Regions from separate parts of the Nocardia sp. NPDC059240 genome, predicted to be linked through region 1. Evidence: riboswitches for the same ligand, from Rfam matches in the RefSeq annotation. Region 1 holds a riboswitch; the other holds the start of a gene.
The links. Region 1 has a riboswitch for glycine ahead of ACFXHA_RS17060 (hypothetical protein). Riboswitches for the same ligand answer to the same signal wherever they lie in the genome.
Positions count from the first base shown of each region.

Region 1 (5,982 bases):
CGGGGAGCAAGCACCAATCCACGGCGGGGGCAATCGATTCCAATCCGATCGGTGAGCTGATCAAGCCGAAGGTGATCGCGCCGGTCAAGGACGGGGACAAGGGTGTTTCGCCGGGTGAGCTGACCTTGAAGGTGGAGGACGGCAAGTTCACCGATGTGGCGCTGACCAATCCGGACGGTAAGCCGGTCGGGGGTGAGCTGGCGCAGGACGGCAGTTCCTGGAAACTGACCGAGCAGATGGGGTTCGGCAAGACCTACAAGCTCAGCGCGAATGCCATCGGGCTGGGCGGATCCACCACCACGACTATGAGTTTCACCACGATCACCCCGAACAATCGCACGCATCCCTATCTGTTGCCCGCCGAGAACGATGTGGTCGGGATCGGCCAGCCGGTGGCCGTGCAGTTCGACGAGAACATCCCGGATCGCCAGGCCGCCCAGAACGCGATCAAGATCACCACGACGCCCGCGGTGGAGGGCGCGTTCTACTGGGTCAACAACCGTGAGGTGCGCTGGCGGCCACAGCACTACTGGGCCCCGGGCACCAAGGTCGATATCGCCGTGCAGGCCTACGGCCGGGATCTCGGCAGCGGACTGGTCGGCGACAGCGACATCCACTCCAGCTTCACCATCGGCGACGCCACCATCTTCACCGCCGACGACGACACCAAGATGGTCACCGTCGAACGCAACGGCGAGGTGATCCGGACCATGCCGACCTCGATGGGCAAGAACTCCACGCCCACCGACAACGGCGTCTACATCGTGGGCGACAAGTTCGACCGGATCATCATGGATTCCTCCACCTACGGTGTCCCGGTGAACGCGCCGGGCGGCTACAAGACGCCGATCGATTGGGCGACGCGAATCTCGTACTCGGGCATCTTCTTCCACTCGGCCCCGTGGTCGGTGGGCCAGCAGGGTTCGGTCAACACCAGTCACGGCTGCCTGAATCTGAGCCCGGCGGACGCCAAGTGGGTCTACGACAACGTCAAGCGCGGTGACATCACCATCGTGAAGAACACGGTCGGCGGCACGCTCTCGGGCGTGGACGGGCTGGGCGACTGGAACATTCCGTGGGAGCAGTGGAAGGCCGGGAACGCCGACCGCGGCTGACAGACGACACGACCGAGGGGCGCCGACTCGATTGTCGGTGCCCCTCGGTCGTGCTCGACAGGAATCTCCGGGTGGCGGTTCTACTTGGTAGTACCCGGCACCTGGTTGGGGTTGGTCTGGATGTTGTTGCTCTTGAAGCCGTCGCAGCCCAGCGCCGCGAAGCCCGAGAGCGCGGACGCGGTGCCGAGCACCGTGCACGGGCCGCCCGGTCCGGCGGATCCGGTGCTCGCCGAGCCGAACGCGCCGCCGAGCTTGAGGCCCGAGGATCCGGTGACGTTGGCCTCCATCGGCGCGTTCGGATCGGGGTCGGTGGAGGTGGGGGTCGGCGTGGTGGCGCCCGGCGTGGTGGTGGTCGTGGAGACGTCGATGAGCGGAATCTCCGCCGACGCGACCGGCGCGGCGGTCACGATAGCCGCAACGGCTAGCAAAGTGGTTACGGCACAACGATTCACGTGCGGAGTCCTTCTGATCGAGCGCGGGTCGGGGGCCCCGACACCCCCAGTTTCCAGAGCAGTCTACGAAGATCGTGTGAGCCGCGCGGCAAAATGCGACACACTGACGTTTCTCTCACACTTCGGGGCCCTGACCTCACCCTTCGACGCGCGCGACCGCCCGTACGGGAGCACCGTCGGCCCCGGGCAGATTGAGCGGGAACAGCGAGACCTCGATCGGCCGTCCGGCCTCCTGCAGCGCCAGTAGTTCGGACAAACCGGTCAGATTCTCGGCGATCACACCGTGCGCGCCGCACAGGATCCGATGCACGGGAATCTCCTCGGTAGGCGTCGGATCGACGGACAGCGCGTCGACCCCGATCGTCCGCACCCCGACCGCGATCAGATACTCGGCCGCCGCCACCGTCAGATGCGGATGGTTCAGATACTCGCGGGTGCCCCAGTGCCGCGACCACCCGGTGACGATCAACACGATCTGTCCCGCCGCCACCCGGCCTTCGAAGAACTCGCGCCCGATCGCCCCGCCCGCCCCCACCGCGCGCGCGTCGATCACGACCGCGGGCCCGACGAATCGTTCCAGCGGCAGCTCGTCGAGGGTAGGCAGCGAGTCGTCGATATGTCGTGGCGCGTCCACATGCGTCCCCGTCTGCGAACCCATGTCCAGGTGCAGCACATTGACACCGTCGACGGCCACCGTGAGCGCGGGCCGGAGCGTGACCTCCGGGTCGCCGGGATACACCGGCATACCGGACCTGATCGGTACCGAAAGATCGATGATGCGCACTTTCCGCCTGCCTCCCTGTGATTTTCGCGCGAAGATGACAGCAGCAAGATCGAATGACGCCGCGCCGATGAGGCTGGGAACACTACAAGATTCGAGAATCGCCATGTCTGCCATACATATTGCCGTGTTGAACCGCAGTACCGTACTGACCGACGCCCAGGTATCCGCCGTGGTGCCCGCCCTGCAGACGCAGGTGCACCGGGATTGGGCCCCCGCCTGGGGCAGTGACGCCGACCTGACCTTTGTGGCAAGCAATCAGCAGCCCGAGCCCGGCGCCTGGTGGCTGGTCGTCTCCGATGATTCGGATCAGGCCGGCGCGCTCGGCTACCACGACCTCACCTCCGAGGGCCTGCCGATCGGAAAAGTGTTCGCGCGCAGCGACCTCGACGCCGGGCTGCAGTGGAGCGTGACCGCGAGCCACGAACTGCTCGAGATGCTCGCCGACCCCGACATCAACCTGGCCGCCTATGTGTTCACCTCCGGGACCGCGGGCCGCATCTACGCCTACGAGGTCGCCGACGCCTGTGAGGCGGATCAGTACGGCTATCAGATCGACGGAGTCACGGTGTCGGACTTCGTATTTCCGGCCTGGTTCGAGAACTTCCGGACCGCGGGCAGCACCCAGTTCGACTTCGGCAAGCACATCACCACGCCGTTCCAGCTGCTGCCCGGCGGCTACATCGGCGTCTTCGACATCACCGGCGGCAGCGGCTGGCATCAGCTGACCGCCCAGGACTCCCCCGCGCGCTATGCCATGCGGGCCCGGGTCGGCAGCCGCCGGGAGCGCCGCCGCACCCCGCGTGACCAGTGGCTGCTCAGCGATCCCAAGTAGGACGCGGTGAGATAGGCCACGTTTCGGATGCCATCGGGTTGCTGGTCCCTGGCCAGCAACCCGCTTGTCGACTAGGCTCGCCCGGACAATCGAATACTCGGCCGCTATGAGTCGTGGCGGGAGAACCCCGGAACCCGGGGTACCGAAGGAGCAACCTCCCCGGAATCTCTCAGGTACAGATACCGTTTCGACCAGGCAACTCTGGAAAGCAGGCGTATCCACGCCTCACCTACGGTGCAAATCGCGTATCCCGCGGTGAAGCTCTCAGGTCCCGTGACAGAGGGGGAGATCCGATAACCGGGCGGCTGCCCGGCTGACCAGAGGACCTCCCATGCCCGGCCGTTCCCCCCTGCTTCCCCGCACCGCCGCCGAACCGACCCCGGTCGACTCGCGCCCGCCGGTCCCCCCGCTGGACACTCTGACCGCCGCCGCACTCGGCCGCCGATACGCCTTGGCGGAGGTACTGAACTACACCCGCCGATTCGCCACCGCCTATTGCCGCGCGGCACTCGGCGCGAGCCCGGACGCCGATCGGCTGGCCACCGAGGTCAGTGCCACCGTCGCTACCGGCTGGCCCACCGCGCACGCCGCGCGCCGCGACTTCCTGGAATTCCTGCATTCGACCGCGCACCGCGCGACCCGTCTCGCCCGCTATGAAACGTCACGTCCTCGACTACCCGGCGAGCTGACCGACCAGCAGCGCGAAATCCTCACCCTGCGCGTAGCAGTAGGGCTCTCACCCCTGGAAACGGCTGTCGCACTGGGTATCCGGGTACTCGACGTGCATCGGGACTCCGGCCGCGCCCTGACCCGCCTGCGCCGGACCGCACACCGGCACACGCCCGAGTGCGCCGTCGCCTGCTGACGAATCCCACGGGACCGTAACGCTACTGTGCGACGGCCAGCACCAGCGTCGCCGCCGCGAACGCGAAATACGCTCCCGGAAAAGCGATGTTGCCGATGACCCGGGTACGGACGTGAACGATCAGGGCGGCGGCGAAGTACAGCATGAGGCCGAGTGCCGCAGCGATGCCGAGGGGGCGTGCACCCAGCAGACCCACCAGGACACCGACGGCCCCGGCCATTTTCAGCGCCCCGGCGAGCGGGATCCAGGACCGGGGGAAGCTGACCGCGTCGGAATTGGCCAGTACGAAATCGGCTCGGGCGAAGTCCGCGACGGCCATGCCGCCGTTGATGACGATGGTGACAATGGCGGCGATCAGGTAGGCGATGAACATGATTCGAGCCTGGCCGGACAGGGTTCGCACGTCCAATACCTGCATCTATAACCTGATGGCATGGATGTCGACACGCGCTTGCTGCGGTACTTCGCCGCCGTGGCGGAGGAGGGGAACCTCAGCCGGGCCGCCGAGCGGTTGTTCGTGTCACAGCCCGCGCTGACCAAACAGATCAAGCAGCTGGAGGCTCAGCTCGGTGTGCAGCTGTTCACCCGGTCGAAAGCCGGTATGGCGCTGACGGATCCGGGCCGGGCCCTCGCCGCCCGGGCGCCGAGGGTGCTGGGCAGCTGGGACGAGGCGCTGACGGAGACCCGGAGCGCCGCGAGCCGGGCGGCCAGTGTGCTGCGCGTCGGCTATGTCGCCAGCGCGGCCAATGAGTCCACCCAGCCCATCATCGCCGAGTTCACCAGGCGCAGGCCGGGGTGGCGGGTCGATATGCGGCAGGCGGCGGCCTGGTCGAATCCGACCGCCGGGCTGATCGACGGCGAGGTCGATGTCGCCTTGCTGCGCTTGCCTTTTCCCGGCGACCACGCCCTGCGGACCCAATGGTTGCTGACCGAGCCCCGGTGGGTCGCGCTGCCCGCCGCGCATCCGCTCGCCACCCGGGCGGCCATCGAGTTCCATGAACTGTGGGACGAGCCTTTCGTCGCGGCCCCACCCGAAACCGGTGCCTGGCGCGACTTCTGGCTGGCGACCGACGAACGCGCGGGCCATCCGGTCCGCATCGGCGCGATCACCGACCGCACCGACGACTGGCTCAGCGCCGTGGCCAACGGCTACGGCATTGCCCTCGCGCCCGCGTCGGCGGCCCGCTTCTTCGCTCGCCCCGGCATCGTCTACCGCCCGGTCACCGGCGTCAGCCCCACCCGAGTCGGCGTCGTCTGGCGTCCCGGCGCCGACACCGACCCGGTGGTCCAGGACTTCGTCCGCAGTTGCCTCGCCCACCGCGAGGCATGAGCGACCTCAGAGGGTGGCGGCCATCCTCTGGGCGGTGGCGGCGTGGCCGTACTGGTTCGGATGGAATTGGGCGCCTTCGCCGTTGTCGACGGAGGTGCCGTTGACCCAGCGGTCCGGGATGGCCTCGCAGACGTCGTGGCCGTTGTAGATCTCGTAGGTGCTGAAGTATTCGATGCCGGTTTGGGACTTCAGCATGGTGTTGAGGCCGCCGATGACGGTGTCGCGGGCCCAGTCGACGTCGGCGGGGAGAACCGGTTGGCGGCCGGCGCACAGGGCGGCGTTGTCGGGGAGGATGTGCGGGTAGCCGACCAGGACGACGCGGGCCTGGGGTGCGCGGGACTTGATGTCGGAGACCAGTTTCGCGACCTTGGCCGAGGCATCGGACAGGCGGCCCGGCATGGACGCGTCGTACTTGTTCTTGCAGCCGAGCAGCAATTCGGCACTGCCACTGGTGCTTCCGGTACCGAGGGTCTGGAGTACCGCACTGCCCGTCCCCGAACCGGTACCGAGGGTGCCCGCTTCCACGCAGCTGCGCACGATATCGGTGAAGCCGATGTCATTGCCGCCGACGCCGAGGGTGACCAGGTTGGTGTCGGAGGTGACC
Region 1 covers NZ_JBHZAC010000004.1:500,049-506,030, forward strand. The annotation lists gene ACFXHA_RS17040 (Ig-like domain-containing protein) at 1-1,115, shown strand, start outside; gene ACFXHA_RS17045 (hypothetical protein) at 1,196-1,522, opposite strand; gene ACFXHA_RS17050 (cyclase family protein) at 1,704-2,351, opposite strand; gene ACFXHA_RS17055 (hypothetical protein) at 2,479-3,183, shown strand; glycine riboswitch at 3,291-3,378, shown strand; gene ACFXHA_RS17060 (hypothetical protein) at 3,515-4,048, shown strand; gene ACFXHA_RS17065 (DoxX family protein) at 4,071-4,466, opposite strand; gene ACFXHA_RS17070 (LysR family transcriptional regulator) at 4,482-5,378, shown strand; gene ACFXHA_RS17075 (SGNH/GDSL hydrolase family protein) at 5,385-5,982, opposite strand, start outside.

Region 2 (5,982 bases), on a different contig from region 1:
GGGCGAACGCCGTGGGAGGGGTCGGGGCCATGCCCGATTCGACAGAGAGCCTCGCCAACGGCGGCGGTCGCCTGCGCAGGCTGAACGCCGTGCCCGGTGAGGTGTCGCCCGAGGAGCTCCGGTTCGATCACGAAATCCGGATCACCCGGGCGGATCTGCTCGACCAGGCCGGCATCGACGAGAAGTTTTTGACCGAGCTGATCCGCGCCAATCTCATTACCCCCGGCGCGGCAGGCTATTTCGACGGCGATGCCGTCACGCTGGCGCGCACGGCCAAGGCGCTGAGCGAATTCGGTTTGGAGGCAAGGCATCTGCGTGCCTTCAAGCTGGCCGCCGATCGTGAGGCCGCCATGGTCGCGCAGATCGCCGCCCCGATCGCCAAGAGTCGTGACGCGGATGCCCGCGCGCGTGCCGAGGAGACGGTCCGGGAGTTGGCGGCGCTGTCGCTGACGCTGCACACCTGCCTGGTGAAGACCTCTGTGCGCGCTTCCCTCGGAGGCTGAAATCTTCGCCTAGACTCGGTATTACAGCCGGGGGCTGGCGGCCGGTGTGGGATTTGGGAGGCAGTGCGATGAGCGAAATGCGAGTGATCGGCATCCGTGTCGAACAACCACAGAATCAGCCCGTGCTGTTGCTGCGAGAGGTTTCCGGGGATCGGTATCTACCGATCTGGATCGGACAGGCCGAGGCCACCGCGATCGTGCTGGAGCAGGAGGGCGTGACGCCCATCCGCCCGCTCACCCACGATCTGGTCAAGATCTTGATCAAGGAGCTCGGCCACACCCTCAAGGAAGTGCGGATCGTGGATCTGCAGGAGGGCACCTTCTACGCCGATCTGGTCTTCGAGAACGATCTGCGGATCTCGGCGCGGCCGTCGGATTCGGTGGCGATCGCGCTGCGCGTGGGGTGTCCGATCTATGCCGAGGAGCCGGTGCTCGAGGAGGCCGGGCTGGTCATGCCGGACGAGCGCGAGGACGAGGTCGAGAAGTTCAAGGAGTTTCTCGAATCGGTATCTCCGGATGACTTCAAGGCAACGGACAGCTGACCAACTCCTGACCGGCGGATGATTCGCCGATGATCTCCAAACGAGACAAATCCGTGTCTCTACCTCAGGTTTAGGGTTAAAAACACGCGCCCGTTCATGCTTTGACGGTGCCGATTCTCCGGCCACAATCAGGGGAGTAACCTCGATTGTTAGGCCAACGCTCCAGAGGTCCTCGAGACACGAGCCCAGCCCTGATAGGCAAGCAGTAAGGGAGTAGTCAGTGGGAGATCAACCGCAACCTCAGGATGTGGTGCAGCCAGGGCTGTTCCCCGACGACACGGTTCCCGACGAACTCGTCGGCTACCGCGTGCCCAGCGCTTGCCAGGTGGCCGGTATCACCTACCGCCAGCTCGATTACTGGGCCCGCACCGGACTGGTCGTCCCGTCCATCCGCAGTGCCACCGGCTCCGGCAGCCAGCGCCTCTACTCGTTCAAGGACATCCTCGTCCTCAAGATCGTCAAGCGTCTCCTCGACGCGGGCATCTCGCTGCAGAACATCCGCATCGCGGTGGATCACCTGCGCAGCCGCGGTGTCGAAGACCTCGCCGGGATCACGCTGTTCTCCGACGGTGCGACCGTCTACGAGTGCTCCTCCGCCGAGGAGGTGGTCGATTTACTGCAGGGTGGTCAGGGCGTGTTCGGCATCGCCGTCAGCGGCGCGATGCGCGAATTGACCGGGGCCATCGCCAACTTCCCGGCCGAGCGCGCCGAGGCGGGCAGCACGACCGACCGTCCGGAGGACGAGCTCTCCTTCCGCCGCAAGGCCCGGATGAGCAAGACCGGTTAGACAGCCTTTCCACGATGCGCGTCACCCGTTGGGTGGCGCGCATTTTCGTTGCCGGTCCGAGCCCGCGATGTGAAACGGAGCCCAGGCAACATATCTGTAACGTGCGCACGCTTAAACTAGCGAGTGCGTCGCAGCCGTGCGGGAGAGTTCCGGGGGTAGCCTCGGACGCCGAAGGAGCAGCACCTCCCCGTCAATCTCTCAGGCACAAGGGACCGTGCGGAGTTTCGACGCCTCTGGAAAGTGGTGGCCTCGCGTCGCCCGCCCATGGTGAAAGGGCAACGGCCGCAAGGTCGTGGCCCGAATCTCTCAGGCATCGAGGACAGAGGGGGAGGGCAGACGAAGCATCGGCCGCCGCGCCGATACCCGCCCACCCCCTGGAGCAGACGTGATCTGGACTCGATCCTTCGCCGACCGCCACATCGGCCCCGACAGCGGAGAGACCGGCCGCATTCTGGAGACCGTCGGCGTCGAGTCGCTGGACGAACTCGCCACCAAGGCGGTGCCCGCCAGCATTCTGGACGCGCCCGCGGGCAATGGCCTCGATGCGCTGCCGCCCGCGCTGTCGGAGCACGAGGCGCTCGCCGAGCTTGCGGCGCTGGCGAATTCGAACACCGTGGCCACCTCCATGATCGGGATGGGCTACTACGACACGCACACCCCGCCGGTGCTGCTGCGCAATCTCGTCGAGAACCCGGCCTGGTACACCGCGTACACGCCGTACCAGCCGGAGATCAGCCAGGGACGCCTGGAAGCGCTGCTCAACTTCCAGACCATGGTCGCGGATCTGACCGCGATGGAGGTCGCCAACGCGTCCATGCTGGACGAGGCGACCGCGGCCGCGGAGGCCATGACGCTGCTGCAGCGGGCCAACCGTAAGAGCAAGTCGGTGCGGCTGCTCATCGACACCGATCTGTTCCCGCAGACCCGGACGCTGCTGTACACGCGCGCCGAGCCGATGGGCATCGAGATCGTCGAGGCGAATCTGGCCGACGAGGCGCTGCCCGAGGGGGAGTTCTTCGGTGTGATCGTGCAGCAGCCGGGCGCGTCCGGGCGGATCGTGGACTGGGCTCCGGTCATCGAGGCCGCGCACGCGCGCGGTGCGCTGGTCGCGGTGGGCGCGGATCTGCTTGCGCTGACGTTGATCACGCCGCCCGGTGAGCAGGGCGCGGACGCGTGCTTCGGCACCACGCAGCGTTTCGGTGTGCCGCTGGGCTTCGGTGGCCCGCACGCCGGATATCTCGCGGTGCACTCCGCGCACGCTCGACAGCTGCCGGGCCGACTGGTCGGTGTGTCCGTGGACGCGGACGGCAACCTCGCCTACCGGCTCGCGCTGCAGACCCGTGAACAGCACATTCGCCGGGAGAAGGCGACCTCGAACATCTGTACCGCGCAGGTGCTGCTGGCCATTCTGGCCGCCATGTTCGCCTCCTACCACGGTGCCGACGGGCTGCGGTCGCTGGCGCGTCGCGTGCACGGGCATGCGCAGTGGCTGGCCGCCGGGCTCGGTGACGCGGTGGTGCATCAGAGCTTCTTCGACACCGTGCTGGTGAACGTGCCCGGCGGTGCGGAAGCCATTGTGACCAAGGCGAAGGGGCACGGGATCAACCTGCGGCTCGTCGACGCCGATCATGTCGCCATCGCGTGCGACGAGGTGACCACCGATACCCACGTGGTCGCGGTGCTGGACTGCTTCGGCGCGGAAATCCCGGTCGGGCCCGAAGGTGCGCTGTTCCACGGCAAGCAGCGTCCGCACATCGAGGTCCGCACCTCGGAGTACCTGACCGCGCCCGCGTTCACCAAGTACCGCACCGAAACCGCGATGCTGCGCTACCTGCGCGCGCTCTCGGACAAGGATATTGCGCTGGACCGCAGCATGATTCCGCTCGGCTCCTGCACCATGAAGCTCAACGCGGCCGCGGAGATGGAGTCCATCACCTGGCCCGGCTTCAACCGGGTGCACCCGTACGCGCCGGTCGAGGACGCGCCAGGTCTGATCAAGTTGATCGAGGATCTGGAGGGCTGGCTGTGCGCGGTCACCGGCTACGACCGGGTTTCGTTGCAGCCCAATGCCGGTAGCCAGGGCGAGTACGCGGGCCTGCTGGCGATCCGCCGCTACCACCTGGATCGTGGTGACTCGCACCGGGATACGTGCCTGATCCCCTCCAGCGCGCACGGCACCAACGCGGCCTCGGCCGCCATGGTCGGTATGCGGGTGGAGGTCGTGAAGACCCGTCCCAACGGCGATATCGACCTCGACGACCTGCGCGCCAAGATCGCCGATCACGCCGAGCGGCTGGCCTGCATCATGATCACCTACCCGTCCACGCACGGCGTGTACGAGCACGAGGTGGCCGAGCTGTGCGGGCTGGTGCACGAGGCCGGCGGCCAGGTGTACGTGGACGGCGCGAACCTCAATGCCCTTGTCGGACTGGCCCGTCCGGGCAAGTTCGGTGGCGACGTCAGCCACCTGAACCTGCACAAGACCTTCTGCATCCCGCACGGCGGCGGCGGTCCCGGCGTCGGACCGGTCGCGGTGCGTGAGCACCTGGCGCAGTACCTGCCCGGCGATCCGCTCGACAAGGGTTCGCACGCCGTGTCGGCCGCCAAGTACGGTTCGGCGTCGATCCTCCCGATCACCTGGGCCTACATCCGCATGATGGGTGCCGACGGCCTGCGCCGCGCCACCCTGACGGCCATTGCCTCGGCCAATTACATTGCCCGCAAACTGGACCCGCACTTCCCGGTCCTCTACACCGGCGACAACGGCATGGTCGCGCACGAGTGCATCCTCGATCTGCGTGAGATCACCAAGCAGACCGGCGTCACCGTCGACGATGTGGCAAAGCGCCTGGCCGACTACGGCTTCCACGCCCCGACCATGAGCTTCCCGGTCGCGGGGACGCTCATGGTGGAGCCCACCGAGAGCGAGAACCTCGAAGAGCTGGACGCTTTCATCGAAGCCATGATCGCGATCAAGGGCGAGATCGACCAGGTCGAAGCCGGCGTCTGGCCCGTCGAGGACAACCCGCTGCGCGGCGCCCCGCACACCGCGGAATGCCTTGTCGGCGAGTGGGATCACCCGTACACCCGCGAAAAGGCCGTCTACCCGCAGGGTGTCAAGCACGCCCGCGCCAAGGTGTGGCCGTCGGTCCGTCGCATCGACGGCGCGTACGGTGACCGCAACCTGGTCTGCTCCTGCCCGCCCATGGACGCCTACACCGACTGACGGCGGATCATCCCGAACACATCAGCGCCCCATCGGTTCTCGAACCGGTGGGGCGCTGTGGTCGATTCCGGGCGTCGGTCGGGCGCGGGGGCTCGACGACTCCGCTGTTCGGCGGCAAGATCGATGATCATGAGCGACATCGCGTTGGTCACCGGCGGCAACCGCGGGATCGGCCGGGAAGTATGCAGGCAACTGGTCGAACACGGGTTCACCGTTGTGTTGGGGGCGCGATCGGAGGAAGCGGGGAAAACCGTGGCAGCCGAGGTAGGGGCGCTCCCGCTGCTGCTGGATGTCACCGACGACGCGAGTGTCATGGCCGCGGCAGCCGAAGTGGCCGAGGTGCACGGCCGGCTCGATGTGCTGATCAACAGTGCGGCAATCACATACGACACCTGGCAGCGCGCGGAGACGGCGGACCTGGCCGTGGTGCGCGCGGCCGCGGAAACCAATCTCTACGGTCCGTGGCGGATGGTCCAGGCCTTCTTGCCGTTGTTGCGCAAGAGCTCGCACGCCCGCATCGTGAATGTCTCCAGCGAGGCCGCCTCCCTCACCGGTATGCGCGGCGGCACTCCCGCCTACAACACGACCAAGGTGGCTCTCAACGCGCTGACCCGCATGCTGGCGGCCGAATTGCGCCCCGACCGCATCCTGGTCAACTCGATCTGCCCCGGCTGGGTGGCCACCGATATGGGCGGTCCGGGCGGCCGTCCGGTCGCCGAGGGTGCAGCCGGAATCGTGTGGGCCGCAATGCTCCCCGACTCCGGCCCGACCGGCGGATTCTTCCGCGACGGCCGGCCTTTGCCCTGGTGACAAGTTTCCGCAATCGAGGAGTGTCATGAAGTACCTGGTCATCGGTGGTACCGGCCGCACAGGCCGCCGAGCTGTCGAACTGCTCCGCGACCTCGGGCACGAGGTGCTCATCGG
Region 2 covers NZ_JBHZAC010000017.1:59,537-65,518, reverse strand. The annotation lists gene ACFXHA_RS41140 (MerR family transcriptional regulator) at 1-503, shown strand, start outside; gene ACFXHA_RS41135 (bifunctional nuclease family protein) at 572-1,045, shown strand; gene ACFXHA_RS41130 (MerR family transcriptional regulator) at 1,266-1,832, shown strand; glycine riboswitch at 1,962-2,057, shown strand; gene gcvP (aminomethyl-transferring glycine dehydrogenase) at 2,218-5,058, shown strand; gene ACFXHA_RS41120 (SDR family oxidoreductase) at 5,188-5,868, shown strand; gene ACFXHA_RS41115 (SDR family oxidoreductase) at 5,894-5,982, shown strand, end outside.
Region 2: it holds a riboswitch for glycine, as region 1 does, so the genes downstream of both, gcvP (aminomethyl-transferring glycine dehydrogenase) here and ACFXHA_RS17060 (hypothetical protein) in region 1, are expected to answer to the same signal.